Regions from separate parts of the Neorhizobium sp. IRS_2294 genome, predicted to be linked through region 2. Evidence: predicted binding sites of a transcription regulator. Region 2 holds the regulator's gene; the other holds the start of a gene.
What was found. The regulator HrcA, encoded in region 2, represses chaperone genes, less so after heat shock. The targets are predictions, from matches to a motif close to GTTAGCACTCNCNNNNNGNGAGTGCTAAC.
Positions count from the first base shown of each region.

Region 1 (4,378 bases), 420 kb from region 2:
CGCCTTGATCGGCGCCAGCTTGGCATTAGCGGGAAGGGCCGCCATCGCCTTGTCCATCCAGCCACCAAAAGAGGATTTGGCTTTTTCAAACGCCGCAAGATTGCTCGCGTTCTCTTCGTCAGTGCGCGACACAAGCAGGTCGCCAGCGGCAGCGTGCCCGGTCTGCATGTAGCGATTGGCGCGTGCAATTGCCAAAGTTGCCAGGCTTTCCTGCTGGAGAAGCCCGCCATACTCGCTATCCAGCGTTCGAATGCTGTTGCTGCTGTAGAAGGCAGTTGCGACGACGAATATGCCGAAGAACGACATGAGCGTCAGAAATTTACCGATCAAAGATACGTGCTTCATGGCAACCTGCGCGTTGGTGTTTGATTAAGCGCAGTTAATGTGAAGTTGCTTAGAAGAGCGTCACTGCCGAATTACTATTTTATACGAATAAAAATTATCAGTCCTTGTCGTTCGGTAAGTTCAGAGGGGGAAATGCTATGCATGCTGTATGCCTCAATAGCAGAAAGGGCGCCGGTTGCCCGACGCCCTTTCCGAAACACTGAACCTGAAGGATCAGATGTGCAGACCTTACGGCCTGATCACATCATGTCCATTCCGCCCATGCCGCCCATGCCGCCGCCGCCCATGCCGCCGCCAGCCGATTCCTTCTTAGGAAGTTCGGCAATCATGGCTTCGGTGGTGATCAGCAGCGAAGCAACCGAAGCTGCGTTCTGCAGAGCCGTGCGAACGACCTTGACCGGGTCGACGATACCCATGGCGATCATGTCGCCATATTCCGACGTCTGGGCGTTGTAGCCGAAGTTGTCGCTGTCGCCGTCGAGGATCTTGCCGACAACGATCGAAGCTTCGTCACCAGCGTTGGTTGCGATCTGGCGAACCAGCGACTGCAGCGCCTTGCGGACGATGTTGATGCCGGCTTCCTGGTCGTCGTTCGCGCCCTTGGACGTGATCTTGGTCGAAGCGCGCAGGAGTGCGGTACCGCCGCCTGGGACGATGCCTTCCTGAACGGCAGCGCGCGTCGCGTTGAGCGCGTCGTCGATGCGGTCCTTGCGTTCCTTGACTTCGATTTCCGTGGAACCGCCGACGCGGATGACGGCAACGCCGCCAGCGAGCTTGGCAAGACGTTCCTGCAGCTTCTCGCGGTCATAGTCCGAAGATGTTTCTTCGATCTGTGCCTTGATCTGTGCAACGCGGCCTTCGATGTCGGTCTTCTGACCGGCGCCGTCGACGATCGTCGTGTTTTCCTTGGTGATCGAGACCTTCTTCGAACGGCCGAGCATGTCGAGCGTTACGGTTTCGAGCTTGATGCCGAGGTCTTCGGAGATGACAGTGCCGCCCGTCAGGATGGCGATGTCTTCCAGCATGGCCTTGCGGCGATCGCCGAAGCCAGGAGCCTTGACAGCAGCAATCTTCAGGCCGCCACGCAGCTTGTTGACGACGAGCGTAGCAAGAGCTTCGCCTTCGACGTCTTCAGCGATGATGAGGAGCGGCTTGCCGGTCTGAACGACAGCTTCGAGAACAGGCAGCATGGCCTGAAGGTTCGAAAGCTTCTTTTCGTGCAGAAGGATGTAAGCGTCGTCGAGATCGGCGACCATCTTTTCCGGGTTGGTCACGAAGTAAGGCGACAGGTAGCCGCGGTCGAACTGCATGCCTTCGACGACTTCGAGTTCGGTTTCAGCGGTCTTGGCTTCTTCAACGGTGATAACACCTTCGTTGCCGACCTTCTGCATGGCTTCAGCAATGTCACGGCCGACCTGTGCGTCGCCGTTTGCCGAAATCGTGCCGACCTGTGCAACTTCTTCCGAAGTCGAGATCTTCTTGGCGTTGGCCTGGAGATCCTTGACGACTTCTGCAACGGCGAGATCGATGCCGCGCTTCAGGTCCATCGGGTTCATGCCGGCGGCCACTGCCTTGTTGCCTTCGCGAACGATGGCCTGTGCAAGAACGGTAGCAGTCGTGGTGCCGTCGCCGGCGATGTCGTTGGTCTTCGAAGCAACTTCGCGGACCATCTGGGCGCCCATGTTTTCGAACTTGTCTTCAAGTTCGATTTCCTTGGCGACCGAAACACCGTCCTTGGTGATGCGCGGAGCGCCGAAGGACTTGTCGATGATGACGTTACGACCCTTTGGGCCGAGCGTGACCTTCACTGCGTCAGCGAGGATATCGACGCCGTGAAGCATCTTTTCGCGCGCGGTGCGGCCAAACTTGATTTCTTTAGCTGCCATGTTGGGAACTCCTGAAAAGGGGTGTCAGCAAATATTGGAAGAAGAGCAGTCGGCTAAAATCAGCCGATGATGCCCATGATGTCGGCTTCCTTCATGATCAGAAGGTCGACGCCATCGAGCTTGACTTCGGTGCCCGACCACTTGCCGAACAGAACGCGGTCGCCGACCTTGACGTCGAGTGCAACCTGCTTGCCGCTTTCGTCGCGGGCGCCAGGACCAACGGCGATGATTTCGCCTTCAGCTGGCTTTTCCTTGGCGGTATCGGGAATGATGATGCCGCCCTTGGTCTTTTCTTCAGACTCGACGCGCTTGACTACAACGCGGTCGTGCAGGGGGCGAAAATTGGTGCTTGTCATTGTCTAATCCCTCGATCAAATGACATGGACGGGTCTCAAGGACCCGCGGAGTGACGTTTAGCACTCATCTATCGAGAGTGCTAACGAGACCCGAGATAAGGATGGCTGCGAGCTGAGTCAAGAACGGGCTTGAAAAATTCAGGGCTCAAGGAGCGGCCATGCAGAATACGCTTAACGACCAAAACCCGGGCGCAGCGCCGAGCTTTCGTGAGCTCGTGGCGGTGTTTGCCCGGATCGGTGCCCTCAGTTTCGGAGGGCCTGCCGGACAGATCGGCATGATGCACAAGACTTTGGTGGAAGAAAGACGCTGGCTCTCGGAAGAGCGGTTTCTGCACGCCCTCAACTACTGCATGCTGCTGCCCGGCCCGGAAGCGCAGCAACTGGCCACCTATATCGGCTGGCTGCTGTTCGGCGTGCGCGGCGGCATCGTTTCGGGTCTGCTTTTCGTGCTTCCCGGCCTTGCCATCATTCTGGGGCTTTCGGCGGCTTACGTCCTCTATCAGGACGCGACATGGCTTGCCGGCCTGTTCTTCGGCCTGAAGGCCGCGGTCCTTGCGATCGTGGTGGAGGCGGTGATCCGCCTCGGACGCCGGACGCTGAAAACCAGCTTTCTGCGCGGCGTCGCGGCTGCGGCCTTCGTGGCCCTGTTCTTCTTCAGTCTGCCGTTTCCGCTGGTCGTGTTCGCGGCCGGTCTTGCAGGCTATCTGATAACGCGGGCAGGGGCGCAGCAAACGCAAGACAGCATCGCCAAAGAGGACAGTCCTCCCGGCGCGAAAACACCTGGTGTCGCCCGCACGATCGCAACGCTTGTATTCTGGATCCTCGTCTGGCAGTCGCCTGTCCTGGTGCTCTGGGCCTTCGGTGCCCCGGACAGCCTGTCCAGTCTGTTCGCCTTCTTCTCCAAGATGGCGCTGGTCACCTTCGGCGGCGCCTATGCGGTTCTGGCCTATGTGGCGCAGGTCGCAGTCGCCGATTACGGCTGGCTGAAACCGGGCGAAATGCTGGACGGCCTGGCACTTGCCGAAACCACGCCGGGCCCGCTCGTGCTGGTTCTGTCCTTTGTCGGGTTCCTCGTCGGCTTCCGCGAAGCCTCCGGTCTCGGCCCCGTCACGGGCGGAATAATCGGCGGCCTGCTTGTCGCCTGGGCAACCTTCGTGCCGAGCTTCGTCTTCATCTTTGCGGGCGCCCCTCTGATCGAGCGCCTGCGCGGCAACGCCCTTTTATCGGGCGCGCTGTCGGCCATCACCGCCGCGGTCGTCGGCGTCATCCTCAACCTCGCGATCTGGTTCGGCCTGCATGTTCTGTTCAGAGAGGTTCGCCACGTCGATCTCTTTGCGCTAGCAGGATTTGGCCTTTCCGTCCCGGTCTGGTCCAGCCTCGATCCCATCGCGCTCGTGCTTTTCGCAGCCTCCTCCGTCATGCTGTTCGTCCTGAAGCTCGGCATGGTGCCGGTGCTAGCCATCAGCGCGGCGGCCGGTTTCCTCGCCCAAATCGTCCTGATCCAGTGAAGATCGGACCATTGCAAAAATATGAAGTTTTCCCAGGTTCTGCCTCGCAGCGGCGCCTTTCACCGCCTTGTCCCTTGTAATCTCGCCAACGGTTTGCGATGTCAGCCTCCTAATCGAGCAGGCAAAACCGGCAGGAACTTTTGATATGGCAAAGCGCATCCAGAATTTGAACGACGTGATCGAGGGCTACGATGTCGTGCTTTCGGACGTCTGGGGCGTGGTCCATAACGGTGTCGAAGCCTTCCAGCATTCCTGCACAGCCTTGGCCGCCGCGAGAGAAGCC
Region 1 covers NZ_CP191439.1:698,912-703,289, forward strand. The annotation lists gene ACQY1K_RS03280 (methyl-accepting chemotaxis protein) at 1-345, opposite strand, end outside; gene groL (chaperonin GroEL) at 585-2,231, opposite strand; gene groES (co-chaperone GroES) at 2,291-2,587, opposite strand; gene chrA (chromate efflux transporter) at 2,746-4,095, shown strand; gene ACQY1K_RS03300 (TIGR01459 family HAD-type hydrolase) at 4,241-4,378, shown strand, end outside.
Region 1: a site for HrcA is predicted at 2,644-2,672, ahead of groES (co-chaperone GroES). Genes of this name have one in related genera too.

Region 2 (4,378 bases):
CCTCTTTAGAATTGCCTTTTGTCAAATACGCCACATGTCTTTCCCGTTGAAGGAGATAGACATGAATGACGACATACGTGCCAGGATCGCTGCGAATGACAGACTGCTTAAGGCGGTTATCATCCTGCTGGCGATCAAGGATCCCCATCTTCTCGATGAGCTCGATGCAATCTTCAAAATTGCCGATGGTCAGGAGGGACTGATCGGCGATGCGGACAAGAAGACCCGAGCCCATCTCAATTCGGAACTGGCCCTGATCCGTTCCCTGGCGCATGTTTCGCTGGATACGACGCACTGATCCTTACCCGCGGTCGCCAAACGCAAATGGGCGCCCGAGGCGCCCATTTTTCTTGGAAAGGCTCTAAGGAGCTCAGTCCTTCTTGTCTTCAGCCGCCGCTGCTTCAACCTTCGGGCCGCCCTTGGCGACGCCGACCATGGCCGGGCGCAAGACGCGTTCGCCAATAATGAAGCCGGCTTGGACGACCTGCATGACAGTGTTGTTGGGTACGTCCGCATTCGGGATCTCGAACATGGCCTGATGGAAGTTCGGATCGAACTTCTCGCCTTCGGCATCGATCTTCTTGACGCCGTGCCGCTCGAGTGTCGACAGCATGCCACGCTCGGTCATTTCGACGCCTTCAAGCAGGCTCGTCAGCGTCGCATCGGCTCCGGCACGCTTGTCTGCCGGAACAGTGTCGAGCGCGCGGCGCAGATTGTCCGAGACGGCCAGCATGTCGCGGGCAAAGCCCGAGACGGCGTAGGACTTGGCATCCTTTACTTCACGCTCGGTGCGGCGGCGAAGGTTGTCCATCTCTGCAGCAAGCCGCATGAAACGGTCGCGCAAATCGGAATTTTCAGCCTTGAGCACATCGATCGGATCGGGCTCCTGCGCGAAGAAGGCTTCCCCTGCGCTCTGATCGGCGGCGTCTTCGAGAGCGGATGCTACGGCTTCCGCCGTGTTTTCGACAGCAGCTGCGTCAGGTCCGTTCTTCTTGGTTTCGTCGGTCATGACGGTCTCCGGTGCGTATTGGAATCTGGAAGGGTGGTTGCGCCCGATATCGAGGTTCGGGGCGAAAAAATCAAGGGCTTGGGAACATCCTAGCGGGATAGCCTTGCAAGCAGCTGCGCCGTGTAATCCACCATCGGCACGATGCGCGAGTAATTCAGCCGGGTTGGGCCGATCACGCCGACCGCGCCGACGATGCGTTCCTCGCCATCACGATAGGGCGCAACGATGAGCGAGGAGCCGGATAGAGAGAACAGTTTGTTTTCCGAACCGATAAAGATCCGCACGCCCGGCCCCTTTTCGGCAAGGTCGAGGATCTCGATCAGGCTGTCCTTCTTTTCGAGATCGTCAAACAGCAGACGCAGCCGATCGAGATCGCTGACGTCAGCCAGACCTTCCAAGAGGTTTGCCCGGCCGCGGACGATAAGCTGGCCCGGCTTTCCGTCCTCCTGATCGCCCGACCAGAAGGCGAGGCCTCGCTCCACCAGATCATGCGACAGCGTGTGAAGCTCGCTTGCGACCTGTTCCTTCAGCATTTTCATCTGGCCGCGAAATTCCGGCAGCGTCTGGCCGGCGAGATGCGCGTTGAGGAAATTTGCGGCCTCGCCAAGCTGCGACGAGGTTACGCCGGCCGGCAGATCGATGATGCGGTTCTCCACCTGGTTATGATCGCCAACGAGGACGGCGAGCGCCTTGGTCGGCTCTAGGCGGATGAACTCGACATGTTTGAGGACCGGATCGTTCTTGGCGGTGATGACAATGCCAGCACCACGCGAGACGCCCGACAGCATCAGGCTTGCATCCGCCATCAGGTTTTCGAGCGTCTGATCGCGATCAGGCGGACGGATCTGCCGGTCGATGCTGGCGCGGTCTTCTTCCGAGAGATTGCCGACCTGCATGAAGGCATCGACAAAGAACCGCAGCCCTGTCTGGGTTGGCATGCGGCCTGCACTGATATGCGGCGAGTAGATGAGGCCGAGCTCTTCGAGATCGCTCATGACGTTGCGCACGGAAGCCGGTGACAGCGACATGGGCAGAAGTCGCGACAGATTGCGCGAACCGACCGGCTCGCCGGATTCCAGATAGCTTTCCACGATGCGGCGAAAGATTTCCCGCGAACGATCATCAAGCACGGAGCCGTTGTCGCGACCCGTCAGTCCCGGAAATACCATTGGCCCCTTTACCATGCTGCTGATCTCATCTCCCAGATATAGTCGCTCACTTGCGCATCCGCAAAAGGGAAATTCTTTGCAAATGACGGCTCCGAGCCTTAGAAGGCGGAAACAATAATCCAGGGAGTGACGGATGCGGCCTTCAGGCAGACAGACAAATCAGATGCGCAAGATTTCGTTCGAGCGCAATTTCTCCAAGCATGCCGAGGGCTCCTGTCTCGTCAAGTTCGGCGATACCCATGTTCTGTGCACCGCAAGCCTTGAAGAAAAGACGCCGCCGTGGCTGCGCAATTCCGGCAAGGGCTGGGTCACCGCCGAATACGGAATGCTGCCGCGCGCCACCGGCGACCGGATGAAGCGCGAGGCTGCGACCGGCAAGCAGGGTGGCCGCACCCAGGAAATCCAGCGCCTGATCGGCCGTTCGCTGCGCGCCGTGGTCGACCTTTCCGCGCTTGGCGAAAAGCAGATCACCATCGACTGCGACGTGATCCAGGCCGATGGCGGCACCCGCACGGCGGCCATTACCGGTGGCTGGCTGGCGCTGTACGATTGCCTGAAATGGATGGACACCCGCTCGATGATCAAGCTCGACAAGGTTCTGAAAGACCATGTCGCGGCGATCTCGTGCGGCATCTTTGCAAGCCAGCCGGTCATCGATCTCGACTATCTCGAAGATTCGGCCGCCGAGACAGACGCGAATTTCGTCATGACGGGTAGCGGCGGCATCGTCGAGATTCAGGGCACGGCCGAGGGTGCTCCCTTCAGCCAGGAGGAATTCCTCAACCTGCTGTCGCTGGCACAGGACGGCACCCGGGAACTGGTAGCGCTGCAGAAGCAGGCGATCGGCGGCTGATTTCAACGCTGGCTGATCCAAGAGTTGCGAGGGGCAGTCTTCCTTTCCGGAGAGACTACCTCTCGATCGAACCTCCTCCCCCGCCTTCATGGCGGGGCAGCATCAGACAAGGGAGCCACTGTTTTGATCGACGGCATTCTCGAAACAGCGCTCTATGTCGATGATCTCGATGCGGCGGAAGCATTTTACGGTGAACTGCTCGGGCTTGAACGGGTGTTGCGGGCCGGCGATCGCCACGTGTTTTACCGATGCGGACCCGGCATCCTGTTGATCTTCAATCGCGCCGAGACGCTGAAGCCGACGCCTGATGATGCGCTGCCGGTTCCGCCGCACGGCACGGCAGGCCCGGGGCATGTGTGCTTTCGTATGGACGGCCCGGCGATTGACAGAATGGCAGAAAAGCTCAACAAGGCGGGCATCGTGATTGAAAGCGATTTTCGCTGGCCAACCGGCGCCCGATCCCTCTATTTCCGCGACCCGGCCGGCAACAGCCTGGAATGCGCAGAGCCGAGGCTCTGGAATCTATAGGAACCTTCATGCGCAAGCTTGAGACGAAAACGATCGTCGTTGCCAGCCACAATGCCGGCAAGATCCGTGAGATTGCCGAATTGATCGGTCCGTTCGGCTTTTCGGCAAAGTCCGCGGCAGAACTGAAGTTCGAGGAACCGGACGAGACCGGCACGACGTTTGAGGAAAATGCGGCGATCAAGGCGCTTGCGTCTGCCAAGGCGTCCGGCCTGCCCGCCCTTTCCGACGATAGCGGCATCGTCATCGATGCGCTGGACGGCGCTCCCGGTGTCTATACCGCCAACTGGGCCGAGCGCGAGGACGGCAGCCGCGATTTCGCGATGGCGATGCAGAAGGTAGAAGACGCGCTGCAGAAAAAGGGTGCGACCACGCCCGACAAGCGCAGCTGCCGTTTCGTCAGCGTTCTTTGCCTTGCCTGGCCGGATGGCCATACGGAACTCTTCCGCGGCGATGTCGAAGGCGTTGTTGCCTGGCCGCCGCGCGGTGCTGCCGGTTTCGGTTACGACCCGATCTTCCAGCCGGCAGGTCACGAGACCACGTTTGGCGAAATGACCAGCGAGGAAAAGCACGGCTGGAAGCCCGGCGATGACCATGCGCTGTCACACCGGGCGCGCGCGTTCAAGCTGTTCGTTGAAACCTGCCTGGAGGCCTGAACCCATTTGAACGCCGTCGCTCCCCTTTTTCCCGGCATGCTGCTACCCGACACGGGTGAGCCGGGCTTCGGCGTTTACGTGCACTGGCCGTTCTGCGCAGCCAAATGCCCCTATTGCGATTTCAACAGCCATGTCCGCCACCAGCCCGTGGATCAGCTTCGCTACA
Region 2 covers NZ_CP191439.1:275,728-280,105, reverse strand. The annotation lists gene ACQY1K_RS01435 (hypothetical protein) at 62-298, shown strand; gene grpE (nucleotide exchange factor GrpE) at 371-1,009, opposite strand; gene hrcA (heat-inducible transcriptional repressor HrcA) at 1,099-2,178, opposite strand; gene rph (ribonuclease PH) at 2,312-3,031, shown strand; gene ACQY1K_RS01415 (VOC family protein) at 3,155-3,559, shown strand; gene rdgB (RdgB/HAM1 family non-canonical purine NTP pyrophosphatase) at 3,568-4,212, shown strand; gene hemW (radical SAM family heme chaperone HemW) at 4,249-4,378, shown strand, end outside.